2 regions of the Streptomyces sp. NPDC001002 genome follow, and region 2 is predicted to be linked to the other one. Evidence: predicted binding sites of a transcription regulator. Region 2 holds the regulator's gene; the other holds the start of a gene.
What was found. Region 2 encodes HspR, which represses chaperone genes until heat shock. Its sites were predicted from a motif close to TTGAGNNNNNNNNNCTCAA; they were not measured.

Region 1: lon (endopeptidase La) is a predicted target of HspR. The motif match lies at 2,182-2,200, and genes of this name have one in related genera.

The regions. Positions count from the first base shown of each region.
Region 1 is NZ_JBSFLV010000034.1:26,454-31,652, forward strand. Features, by position in the region: gene ACWDR3_RS17640 (spermidine synthase) at 1-366, opposite strand, end outside; gene ACWDR3_RS17645 (rhomboid-like protein) at 524-1,354, shown strand; gene ACWDR3_RS17650 (GNAT family N-acetyltransferase) at 1,376-2,017, opposite strand; gene lon (endopeptidase La) at 2,223-4,649, shown strand; gene ACWDR3_RS17660 (lysozyme) at 4,747-5,199, opposite strand, start outside.
Region 2 is NZ_JBSFLV010000114.1:12,920-18,118, reverse strand. Features, by position in the region: gene ACWDR3_RS35820 (PA14 domain-containing protein) at 1-1,430, shown strand, start outside; gene ACWDR3_RS35815 (heat shock protein transcriptional repressor HspR) at 1,483-1,929, opposite strand; gene dnaJ (molecular chaperone DnaJ) at 1,935-3,125, opposite strand; gene grpE (nucleotide exchange factor GrpE) at 3,159-3,812, opposite strand; gene dnaK (molecular chaperone DnaK) at 3,809-5,199, opposite strand, start outside.

The DNA.
Region 1 (5,199 bases), on a different contig from region 2:
CCGGGTGCGCGGATCGGCGACCGCCTTGGCCGAAATATCGGACAGCGGCCCGTCCAGATGCCAGTCCACGACCGCGCGCTCCCGCTCCACGACCGTGATCGCGCCCCAGCGCGGGTTCGCTGCCGCGTGTGCGAGCGAGAAGCCGACGCCCAGCCCGCCGATCAGCAGCTCCGGCCGCTCCCGATCGTCCAGCGCGCCGAGCGCCGCGTCCACCAGCAGCCGCTCCGAACGGCCGTCCGAGGTGTCCATCAGGAAGCACCCGTTGGCGATGATCTGCAGCAGCTCGCCGTGCCGACGCAGTACGACCTCGCCGTACGGTCCCTCGCGCCGGTCCAGGACCACGGGGCTGTCGTAGAAGGTGGTCATCGGCCCATCCTGCACGAACTCGGCTTTACGGCCACGGGAATTAACGGTTGACCACCCATGTCCAGCGGACGCCCGGGAAGCCTGAGAGGTTCCTGAGAATCGCCTCCCGCGTGGCGTCGGTCATAGACAGCGGGCCAGGGGGCGTCGAAGGCTGGGGGTGAAACGGAAGGAGCGCCTCACCGTGGAACCCTCCGCACCGGCCGACGCGAAGGCCTCCGGCCTGCTGGACGGAATGCCGCGACAGCGGAGTCGCTGCGCCGCGTCCACCGGTGACATGGACGGGGCGCCGGTACGGATACCCCCGGCGAAAGCCCTTCGCGTCCCGCGCGTCTGGCGGCTCCTGCCCACCCCCACCGGCACACCGTTCACTTTCTTCTTCGCGGTGGTCCTGGCCCTCACGTCGCTGATCGTCGCCGACGCGGCACCCTCTCTTGTGCACGCCCTGCACCAGGGCTCCAGCACGGACGTGGCCCACCTCGTACGCACCCCGATGCTGGTGCTGCTGACCAGCGCACTGTGGATCGCGGGCGGGATCGTGACCCCGTACGCCGTCCTCTTCCTGCTTGTCCTCACCGCGTTGGAGCGGCGGATAGGCGGGGCGCGTACGGCGGTCGTCTTCCTGACCGGGCACATCCTGGCGACCCTCGCGACGGAGGTCCCGGTGGGGCTCGCGGTGCTGGTCGGGCACCTCCCGGACAGCTCGCTGCACCGGATGGACTACGGCATCAGCTTCGGCGTCGCCACGTGTGTCGGCGCCCTGGCCGGGCTGGTGTCCCCGTGGGTGCGGTGGCCGTTGGTGGTGCTGTTCGGCGGAATGCTGATCGAGGACCTGATCGAGTTCACGGATCCCCTGACGAACTGGGGGCACGTGTTCTCGCTCGCGATAGGGCTGGCGATGTGGCCGGTGGTTCGCCGGTGGCGGGTCGCTGGGCGCTCTACTGGGCTGCCGCGTTCTGTTGTCGGACGGCTGCCGGCGCGTCGTGGCTGATCGCGCAGTTCCCCGCGCCCCTTAGGCCGTGAACTTGGCGCTTGTCAGGAGGGCGGCGGTGGTCCAGCCGAGGTGCTCGTACAGTGCTCGGCCGTCGGGGGTGCCCGCGAGGACGCCTGTCTCTGCGCCCTGTTCGGCCGCGGTCGCCTGCAACGTGCGTACGACCAGGCCGCCGAGGCCCTTGCGGCGATGAGTCGGGGCCGTCTCCACGCGGTCCACGACGGCGGTCGGCCCGCTGACGCCGATCTGCCCGCGTGCGGCGAGGGCGCCGTCCGGGGCCGTGACCAGTGCCTGGGTGACGGGGCCATGGGTCCAGGTGCGCACGCGGTAACCGTCAGGCGCGGCCGGCGGTGCGTCCCGGGTCAGCGGTACGGACATCAGGAACCCCGCGTTCGGGTCGACCCACCACTCCGGGCCCAGCCACCCCCGTACCAGCGCCGGATCTGCGAACACCTTCAGCCAGACGCCGTACCCCGTCACGGAGTCCGCCACCTTCCGGACGACGGCCTCATCGATGTCGTCACCGATGGTCCCGAGCACCCTCCGGGAGACCTGCTCGACCTGCCCCACATCGACGCTCCACCCCCACGGCTCCTCGATGGGCGGCGCGGCTCCGCGCGACAGAACCCATCCGTCCACCCAGGCGCGTACAAGATCGTTCACAGTGCAGCCTCCGGGAACATCTCAGCCCGTCCGGCGTTTGAGGACAAGGCCCCTTCAGGGCCGATGCGGGGGTCTGGGGGCGGCGGCCCCCAGTAAACGTCCAGCTCAACGCCCGTTTGCTCACAGCGAACGCCATCCCGGGAACATCCGCGAAGCGCCACGCATTGAGTCGGCATAGCTCAACTTGAATGCCGAAGGGGAGATCATGGCTTCGACGTCCACACCGCTCACCCTGCCCGTGCTGCCGCTCGACGGCGAGGTCGTGCTGCCCGGCATGGTGGTTCCGCTGGACCTGAACGACACCGATGTACGTGCCGCCGTGGAGGCCGCGCAGGCCGCCGCCCGGAATGAGCCGGGCAAGCCTCGCGTGCTGCTGGTTCCACGTATCGATGGCACCTACCCGAGCACCGGCGTGCTCGGCACCGTGGAGCAGGTCGGCCGGCTGGCCGACGGCGACCCCGGTGCCCTGATCCGCGCCCGCGGCCGGGTGCGGATCGGCGCGGGTACCACCGGACCGGGTGCCGCCCTGTGGGTCGAGGGCACCCGGATCGAGGAGACCGTGCCCGAGCCGCTGCCCGGTCACGTCACCGAACTGATCAAGGAGTACAAGGCCCTCGCCACCGCCTGGCTGCGCAAGCGCGCCGCCTGGCAGGTCGTGGACCGCGTGCAGGCCATCGACGACGTGGGCCAGCTCGCCGACAACTCCGGTTACTCGCCGTTCCTCACCACCGAGCAGAAGATCGAGCTGCTGGAGACCAGCGACCCGATCGCCCGTCTCAAGCTCGCCACCCAGCAGCTGCGCGACCACCTCGCCGAGCAGGACGTGGCCGAGACGATCGCGAAGGACGTCCAGGAGGGCGTCGACAAGCAGCAGCGCGAGTTCCTGCTCCGCCGCCAGCTGGAGGCGGTCCGCAAGGAACTGCGCGAGCTGAACGGCGACTCCGCCAAGGAGGGCGAGGAGTCCGACGACTACCGCGCCCGTGTGGAGGCCGCCGACCTGCCCGAGAAGGTCCGTGAGGCCGCGCTCAAGGAGGTCGAGAAGCTGGAGCGGTCCAGCGACCAGTCCCCCGAGGGCTCCTGGATCCGCACCTGGCTGGACACGGTCCTCGAACTGCCGTGGAACGAGCGGACCGAGGATCAGTACGACATCCGGGGCGCCAAGGCGATCCTCGACGCCGAGCACTCCGGCCTGGAGGACGTGAAGGAGCGGATCACCGAGTACCTGGCGGTGCGCAAGCGCCGTACCGACCGCGGTCTGGGCGTCATCGGCGGCCGGCGCGGCGGTGCCGTCCTGGCCCTCGTCGGCCCGCCCGGCGTCGGCAAGACCTCGCTCGGCGAGTCCGTCGCGCACGCCATGGGCCGCAAGTTCGTCCGCGTCGCCCTCGGCGGCGTCCGTGACGAGGCGGAGATCCGCGGCCACCGGCGTACGTACGTCGGCGCGCTGCCCGGCCGGATCGTGCGGGCCATCAAGGAGGCCGGTTCGATGAACCCGGTCGTCCTGCTGGACGAGATCGACAAGGTCGGCTCGGACTTCCGCGGCGACCCGGCGGCCGCCCTCCTGGAGGTCCTGGACCCGGCGCAGAACCACACCTTCCGCGACCACTACCTGGAGGTCGAGCTCGACCTGAGCGACGTGGTCTTCCTGGCGACGGCCAACGTGCTCGAAGCCATCCCGGAGGCCCTCCTGGACCGGATGGAACTGGTCCGGCTGGACGGCTACACCGAGGACGAGAAGGTCGTCATCGCCCGCGACCACCTGCTCCCGCGCCAGCTGGAGCGGGCCGGTCTGAACAAGGACGAGGTGGTCATCGACGAGAGCGCCCTGCGCAAGCTCTCCGGCGAGTACACGCGCGAGGCGGGCGTCCGCACCCTGGAGCGCTCCATCGCACGGCTGCTCCGCAAGGTCGCGGCGCAGCACGAACTCGGCGAGCGGAAGCTGCCGTTCACCGTCACGGACGAGGACCTGCGCGCCCTGATCGGCCGCCCGCACCACGTCCCGGAGTCGGCGCAGGACCCGGCCGAGCGCCGTACGGCGGTCCCGGGTGTCGCCACCGGTCTCGCGGTCACCGGAGCCGGAGGAGACGTCCTGTTCGTCGAGGCGTCCCTCGCCGACCCGGAGACGGGCGCGGCGGGTCTGACCCTCACCGGTCAGCTGGGCGACGTGATGAAGGAGTCGGCGCAGATCGCCCTGTCCTTCCTGCGCTCGCACGGAGCCGAGCTGGAACTGCCGGTCGCGGACCTGAAGGACCGCGGTGTGCACATCCACTTCCCGGCGGGCGCGGTCCCCAAGGACGGCCCGAGCGCCGGCGTCACCATGACGACGGCCCTGGCGTCGCTCCTGTCCGGGCGGTTGGTCCGCACGGACGTGGCCATGACGGGCGAGGTCTCGCTGACCGGCCGGGTGCTCCCGATCGGCGGCGTCAAGCAGAAGCTGCTGGCCGCGCACCGGGCGGGCGTCACCACCGTCATCATCCCCAAGCGCAACGAACCCGACCTGGACGACGTCCCCGCGGAGGTCCTGGACAAGCTCGACGTCCACGCCGTGACCGACGTCCGCCAGGTCCTGGAACTGGCCCTGTCGCCGGCCACCAACGGCGCGGAGACGGAGTCGGAGGTTCCGGTGGCGGCGTGACGGACGGCATCGGATAGGGAAAGGCCCGGGTCCCGTGAGGGAGGCCCGGGCCTTTTTCTCGCGCCGTCTTCTCGCGCTCTCCTGTGCCGTGCGCGCCTCAGCCGTTGGCCAGCGCCACCACCCGGTCAAGGGCCCCGTTGAACTTGTCGTGGTCGCCGACGGTCGGTCCGGACGACGTGTACTGCCACATCGTGTAGTAGCTCCACCCGGCCGGCAGCGTCCCCGGGGCGGTGGCGTACCGGGCGATCCAGAGCGGGTTGGCGGTGGCGAAACCGGCGTAGTCGCCGGTGCACTGGGTCCACCAGCTGGTGGCCGTGTAGATGACGGCGTCACGGCCCGTGCGGGCCTTGTAGGTGTTCAGGAAGTCGGCGATCCAGCTGACCATGGCGCCGGTGGTCTTGCCGTAGCAGGCGGCGCCGTAGGGGTTCCACTCGATGTCGAGGACGCCGGGGAGGGTCCTGCCGTCCCGGGACCAGGCGCCGCCGTGGTCGGCGAAGTAGTTCGCCTGGGTGGCACCGCTCGTGGTGTCCGGGGTGGCGAAGTGGTACGC
Region 2 (5,199 bases):
ACACCGCGAGCAACAAGGCGAAGCTGAGCTGGGGCAAGAACGTCGAGATGGATCTCGCGGGTTACCGGGTCTACCGGCGGCTGCGGGACAGCACGAGCTGGACCCGGCTGGCCGGCACGACCGCCACCTCGTACACGGACACCCCGCCCGCGACGGGCGCTGGCTACTACTACGAGGTGCGCGCGTACGACAAGGCGGGCAACGAATCGGCCGGTACCGCCGACCAGTTGATCACCAGCATCACGCTCACCGCGCCGTCCGGCCTCGCCTCCTCGGTCACGGACACCGCGGCCGAGTTGTCCTGGCGGGCGGTGCCGGGCGCGGTCAAGTACCGCGTGGTGCGCACCAATCCGGGCGGCGCCGACAAGGTCACCGACGTCAACTCGAACCACCTCGGCGACGACACGGTCGACCGGGTCTCCACGTACGCCTACAAGGTCGCCGCGGTGGACGGCTCCGGTCATCTCTCCCCGTACACCGACACCGTGAGCGCGCACCGGCCGCCCGCCGCGCCGCGCGACCTCAAGGCGACGGCGGACATCGGGGCCGCGCTGCTGTCCTGGACGGTGAAGCAGGAGGACGCGCGCGTCCTCACCTTCCACGTGTACCGCTCGACGACCCTGCCGGTGAGCACGTCCGGCACGCCGGTGACGTGCACCACGACGTACAGCGAACGCGCCGACGGATCACGGCGGTACAGCTGCGGCGACTACTCGGCGGACGGGGACACCACGTACCACTACGCGGTGACCACGGAGGACCAGGCGCACGCCGTCTCCCTCCCCTCCGCGACGGTCACCGTCACCCCGCTCGCCTCGGACAAGGCGCCGGCCCCGGTGACCGGGCTGACCGCGACGGCCACGGAGTACGGCATCGAGCTGGACTGGGCCGACAACACCGAGCCCGATCTGGCCCGGTACGCGGTCTACCGGGGCACGGTCCTCGGCGAGGAGGGCGAGGACCAGGTCTGCTCCATGTCGGAGTGGGCATGGCTGTCCCCGTCCACCTCGCGCTACACGGACGTGACTCTGCCCGACGGGGACCACCGCTGCTACTTCGTGGCCGCGGTCGACACCGCGGGCAACTCCACGAGGTGGTCGTCGGGTCCCGTGTACGCCGTCACGGTCGACGAACTGGACCTGACCCCGTCGGTCACGACCCCGGAGGACTCACCGGTCGGTCTGACGGCGGCCGCGTCCGACTCGGGCGTCGACCTGGGATGGAACACGGTCGACTCGGCGACGGGCTACCGGGTCTACCGCTGGAACCCGGCCACCGAGGCGTACGAGAAGCTGGCGACCACCACGGAGCTCTCCTACGCCGACACCACCGCCGCCCGCGGCACCACCCACCACTACTGGGTGACCGCGCTGTACGCGGATGGCACGGAGTCGGCACCCGGGGCGGACTGGGCGATTCTGGAGCCGTGACGGCATGCGAGAGGGGCCCGGAGAAATCTCCGGGCCCCTCGCCAGACGGTGACTACTCGGGCTGCCGCTTGGGCCGCCACACCACCAACGCGCTGGTCTGCTGCACCTCCTGGTACGGCACCAGGTCGCGCCGGTAGGACGCGTGCACCGCGGCCTCGCGCTGCTGCATCGCCGCCGCCGCGCCGTCGACCGCCGACTGGAGCTCGGCGACGCGCTGCTGGAGCGCGACCACCTGGTTCTCCAGCTCGATGATGCGCTTGATGCCGGCCAGGTTGATGCCCTCGTTCTGCGACAACTGCTGGACGGTGCGCAGCAGTTCGATGTCGCGGGCCGAGTAGCGGCGACCGCGCCCGGCCGTGCGGTCCGGGGAGACCAGGCCGAGGCGGTCGTACTGGCGCAGTGTCTGCGGGTGCAGGCCGGAGAGCTGGGCCGCCACCGAGATGACGTAGACCGGGGTCTCCTCGGTCAGCTCGTACGGGTTGCGTCGACGGCCGTCCATCTCTCTCATGCTCCCTTCGCGGCCTGGAACAGCTCCGCCCGCGGGTCCTCGCCCGCGGTCGCCTCTCGGTACGCCTCCAGTGCGTCACGAGCCTTCCCCGTCACGTCCTTCGGGACACTCACCTCTACGGTGACCAGCAGGTCCCCGCGGGTGCCGTCCTTGCGGACCGCGCCCTTGCCGCGGGCGCGCATGGTGCGGCCGTTCGGCGTGCCCGGCGGCAGCTTCAGGGTGACCGGCGGTCCGCCCAGGGTGGGGACCCTGACCTCGCCGCCGAGTGCCGCCTCGGAGAACGTCACCGGCACGGTCACCGTGAGGTTGTCGTCCCTGCGGCCGAAGACCGGGTGGGCGTCGACGTGCACGGTGACGTACAGGTCGCCGGCCGGACCGCCGCGCTCGCCCGGTGCGCCCTTGCCGCGCAGCCGGATCCGCTGGCTGTCCGCCACTCCGGCGGGGATACGGACCTGCATGGTCCGGGAGGACTTGGCCCGGCCGCTGCCCTTGCAGACCTCGCAGGGGGTCTCGGCGATCAGGCCGCGGCCCTTGCAGTCGGGGCAGGGGTCGGTGAGCGAGAAGCCGCCGCCCGAACCCCGGGCCACCTGGCCGGTGCCGACGCAGGTCGGGCAGACCCGAGGGTTGCCGTTCGCGTCGCCGGTGCCCGAACAGGCCTTGCAGGGGGCCTGCGAGGACATGCGCAGCGGGACCGTCGCGCCCTCGATCGCCTCGGTGAAGCTGAGGCTGACCTCGGTGTCGATGTCCTGGCCGCGCCGCGGCTGGGTACGGGTCGTGCCCGTGCCGCCGCGGTTGAACAGGCCCCCGAAGACGTCTCCGAGTCCGCCGCCGAAGCCGCCGGCGCCCTGACCGCCGCCACCGCCCTGGGCGCCGCCTCCGAAGAGGTCGCCCAGGTCGAAGTTGAAGTTGCCGCCGCCCGCGCCGCCCGGTCCGGGGCGGTAGCCGCCGTTGCCGAAGAGGGTGCGGGCCTCGTCGTACTCCTTGCGCTTCTTGGGGTCGCCGAGGACGTCGTTCGCCTCGGAGATCTCCTTGAAGCGCTCCTCCGCCTTGGCGTTGCCCTTGTTGGCGTCCGGGTGGAACTCGCGGGCGAGCTTCCGGTACGCCTTCTTGATCTCGGCCTCGGTGGCGTCCTTGGGGACGCCGAGGACCTTGTAGTAGTCCTTCTCGATGAAGTCCTTGGTGCTCATCCTCGACGTCCCTCCTTTCGTACGGTGTCTACGTCAGCCCTCCTCAGGGCCGTTGTCCTTCTCGTCATCGGCCTCGGCGTCCTCGGCCTTGACGGGCTGCGCCCCGGGCTGGGGTTCGGCGACGGCCACCCGCGCGGGGCGGATGGTGCGCTCGCCGAAGCGATACCCGGGCTGCAGGATCGCCACGCAGGTCGTCTCGGTGACGTCCGGCGCGTACGAGTGCATCAGGGCCTCGTGGATGGTCGGGTCGAAGGGCTCGCCCTCCTTGCCGAACTGCTGCAGTCCCATCTTCGCCGCGACGGTCTCCAGCGACTCCCCGACGGACTTGAAACCGCCGACGAACTCTCCGTGTTCCCGCGCGCGGCCGATGTCGTCGAGCACGGGCAGGAGTTCGGTCAGGAGGTTCGCCACGGCGATCTCCTTGACGGTGATCCGGTCCCGCTCCACACGGCGGCGGTAGTTCTGGAACTCGGCCTGCAGCCGCTGGAGGTCTCCGGTGCGCTCCTCAAGGGCCTTGCGCACCTGGTCCAGCTGGGCCGTCAGACCGGCGATCTGCAGACTCGCGTCCCCGGCCGGGGCCGCCCCCTCCCCCGTGGAGGGGGAGGCGGCCTTCGGCTCGGCGTCTTCGGGGGTGGCGCCGGAGGGGACGTCGGGCTTCTCGTCGAAGCCCGGGGTCTCCTCCGTCACGCGGCACCGTCCTTGCGCTCGTCGTCCACGATCTCCGCGTCCACGACGTCGTCGTCGGCCTTCGGGGCGTCACCGCCGTCGGCGGAGGCCCCGCCGGCGGCCTGGGCACCCTGGGCGTCGGCGTACATGGCCTGGCCCAGCTTCTGCGAGACGGCCGCGACCTTCTCGGTGGAGGTGCGGATCTCGGCGGTGTCCTCGCCCTTGAGCGCGGCCTTCAGCTCCTCGACGGAGGCCTCGACCTCGGTCTTGATGTCACCGGGGACCTTGTCCTCGTTGTCCTTGAGGAACTTCTCGGTCTGGTAGACGAGCTGCTCGCCCTGGTTGCGGGTCTCGGCGGACTCGCGGCGGGCGTGGTCCTCCTCCGCGTACTTCTCGGCCTCCTGGCGCATCCGGTCGACCTCGTCCTTCGGCAGCGAGGAGCCGCCGGTGACGGTCATCTTCTGCTCCTTGCCCGTGCCCAGGTCCTTCGCGGTCACGTGCATGATGCCGTTGGCGTCGATGTCGAAGGCGACCTCGATCTGCGGGACGCCACGCGGGGCCGGCGGCAGACCGGTCAGCTCGAACATCCCGAGCTTCTTGTTGTACGCCGCGATCTCGCGCTCGCCCTGGTAGACCTGGATCTGCACCGACGGCTGGTTGTCCTCGGCCGTCGTGAAGATCTCGGAACGCTTGGTCGGGATCGTGGTGTTGCGCTCGATGAGCTTGGTCATGATCCCTCCCTTGGTCTCGATGCCGAGGGACAGCGGGGTCACGTCGAGGAGCAGGACGTCCTTGACCTCACCCTTGAGGACACCGGCCTGCAGGGCGGCGCCGATGGCGACGACCTCGTCCGGGTTGACGCCCTTGTTGGCGTCCTTGCCGCCGGTGAGCTCGCGGACGATCTCGGCGACGGCGGGCATACGGGTGGAGCCACCGACGAGGACGACGTGGTCGATCTCGTTGATGGAGATGCCGGCGTCCTTGATGACGTTGTGGAACGGCGTCTTGCAGCGCTCCAGCAGGTCGGCCGTCAGCTGCTGGAACTGGGCGCGGGTGAGCTTCTCGTCCAGGTGCAGCGGGCCCTCGGCGGACGCCGTGATGTAGGGCAGGTTGATCGAGGTCTCGGTGGAGCTGGACAGCTCGATCTTGGCCTTCTCGGCAGCCTCACGCAGACGCTGCAGGGCCATCTTGTCCTTGCCCAGGTCCACACCGTGGCCGGACGCGAACTGCTTCACCAGGTAGTCGACGACGCGCTGGTCCCAGTCGTCACCACCGAGGTGGTTGTCGCCGTTGGTGGCCTTGACCTCGACGACGCCGTCGCCGATCTCCAGCAGGGACACGTCGAAGGTGCCGCCACCGAGGTCGAAGACGAGGATCGTCTGGTCGTCCTTGTCGAGGCCGTACGCCA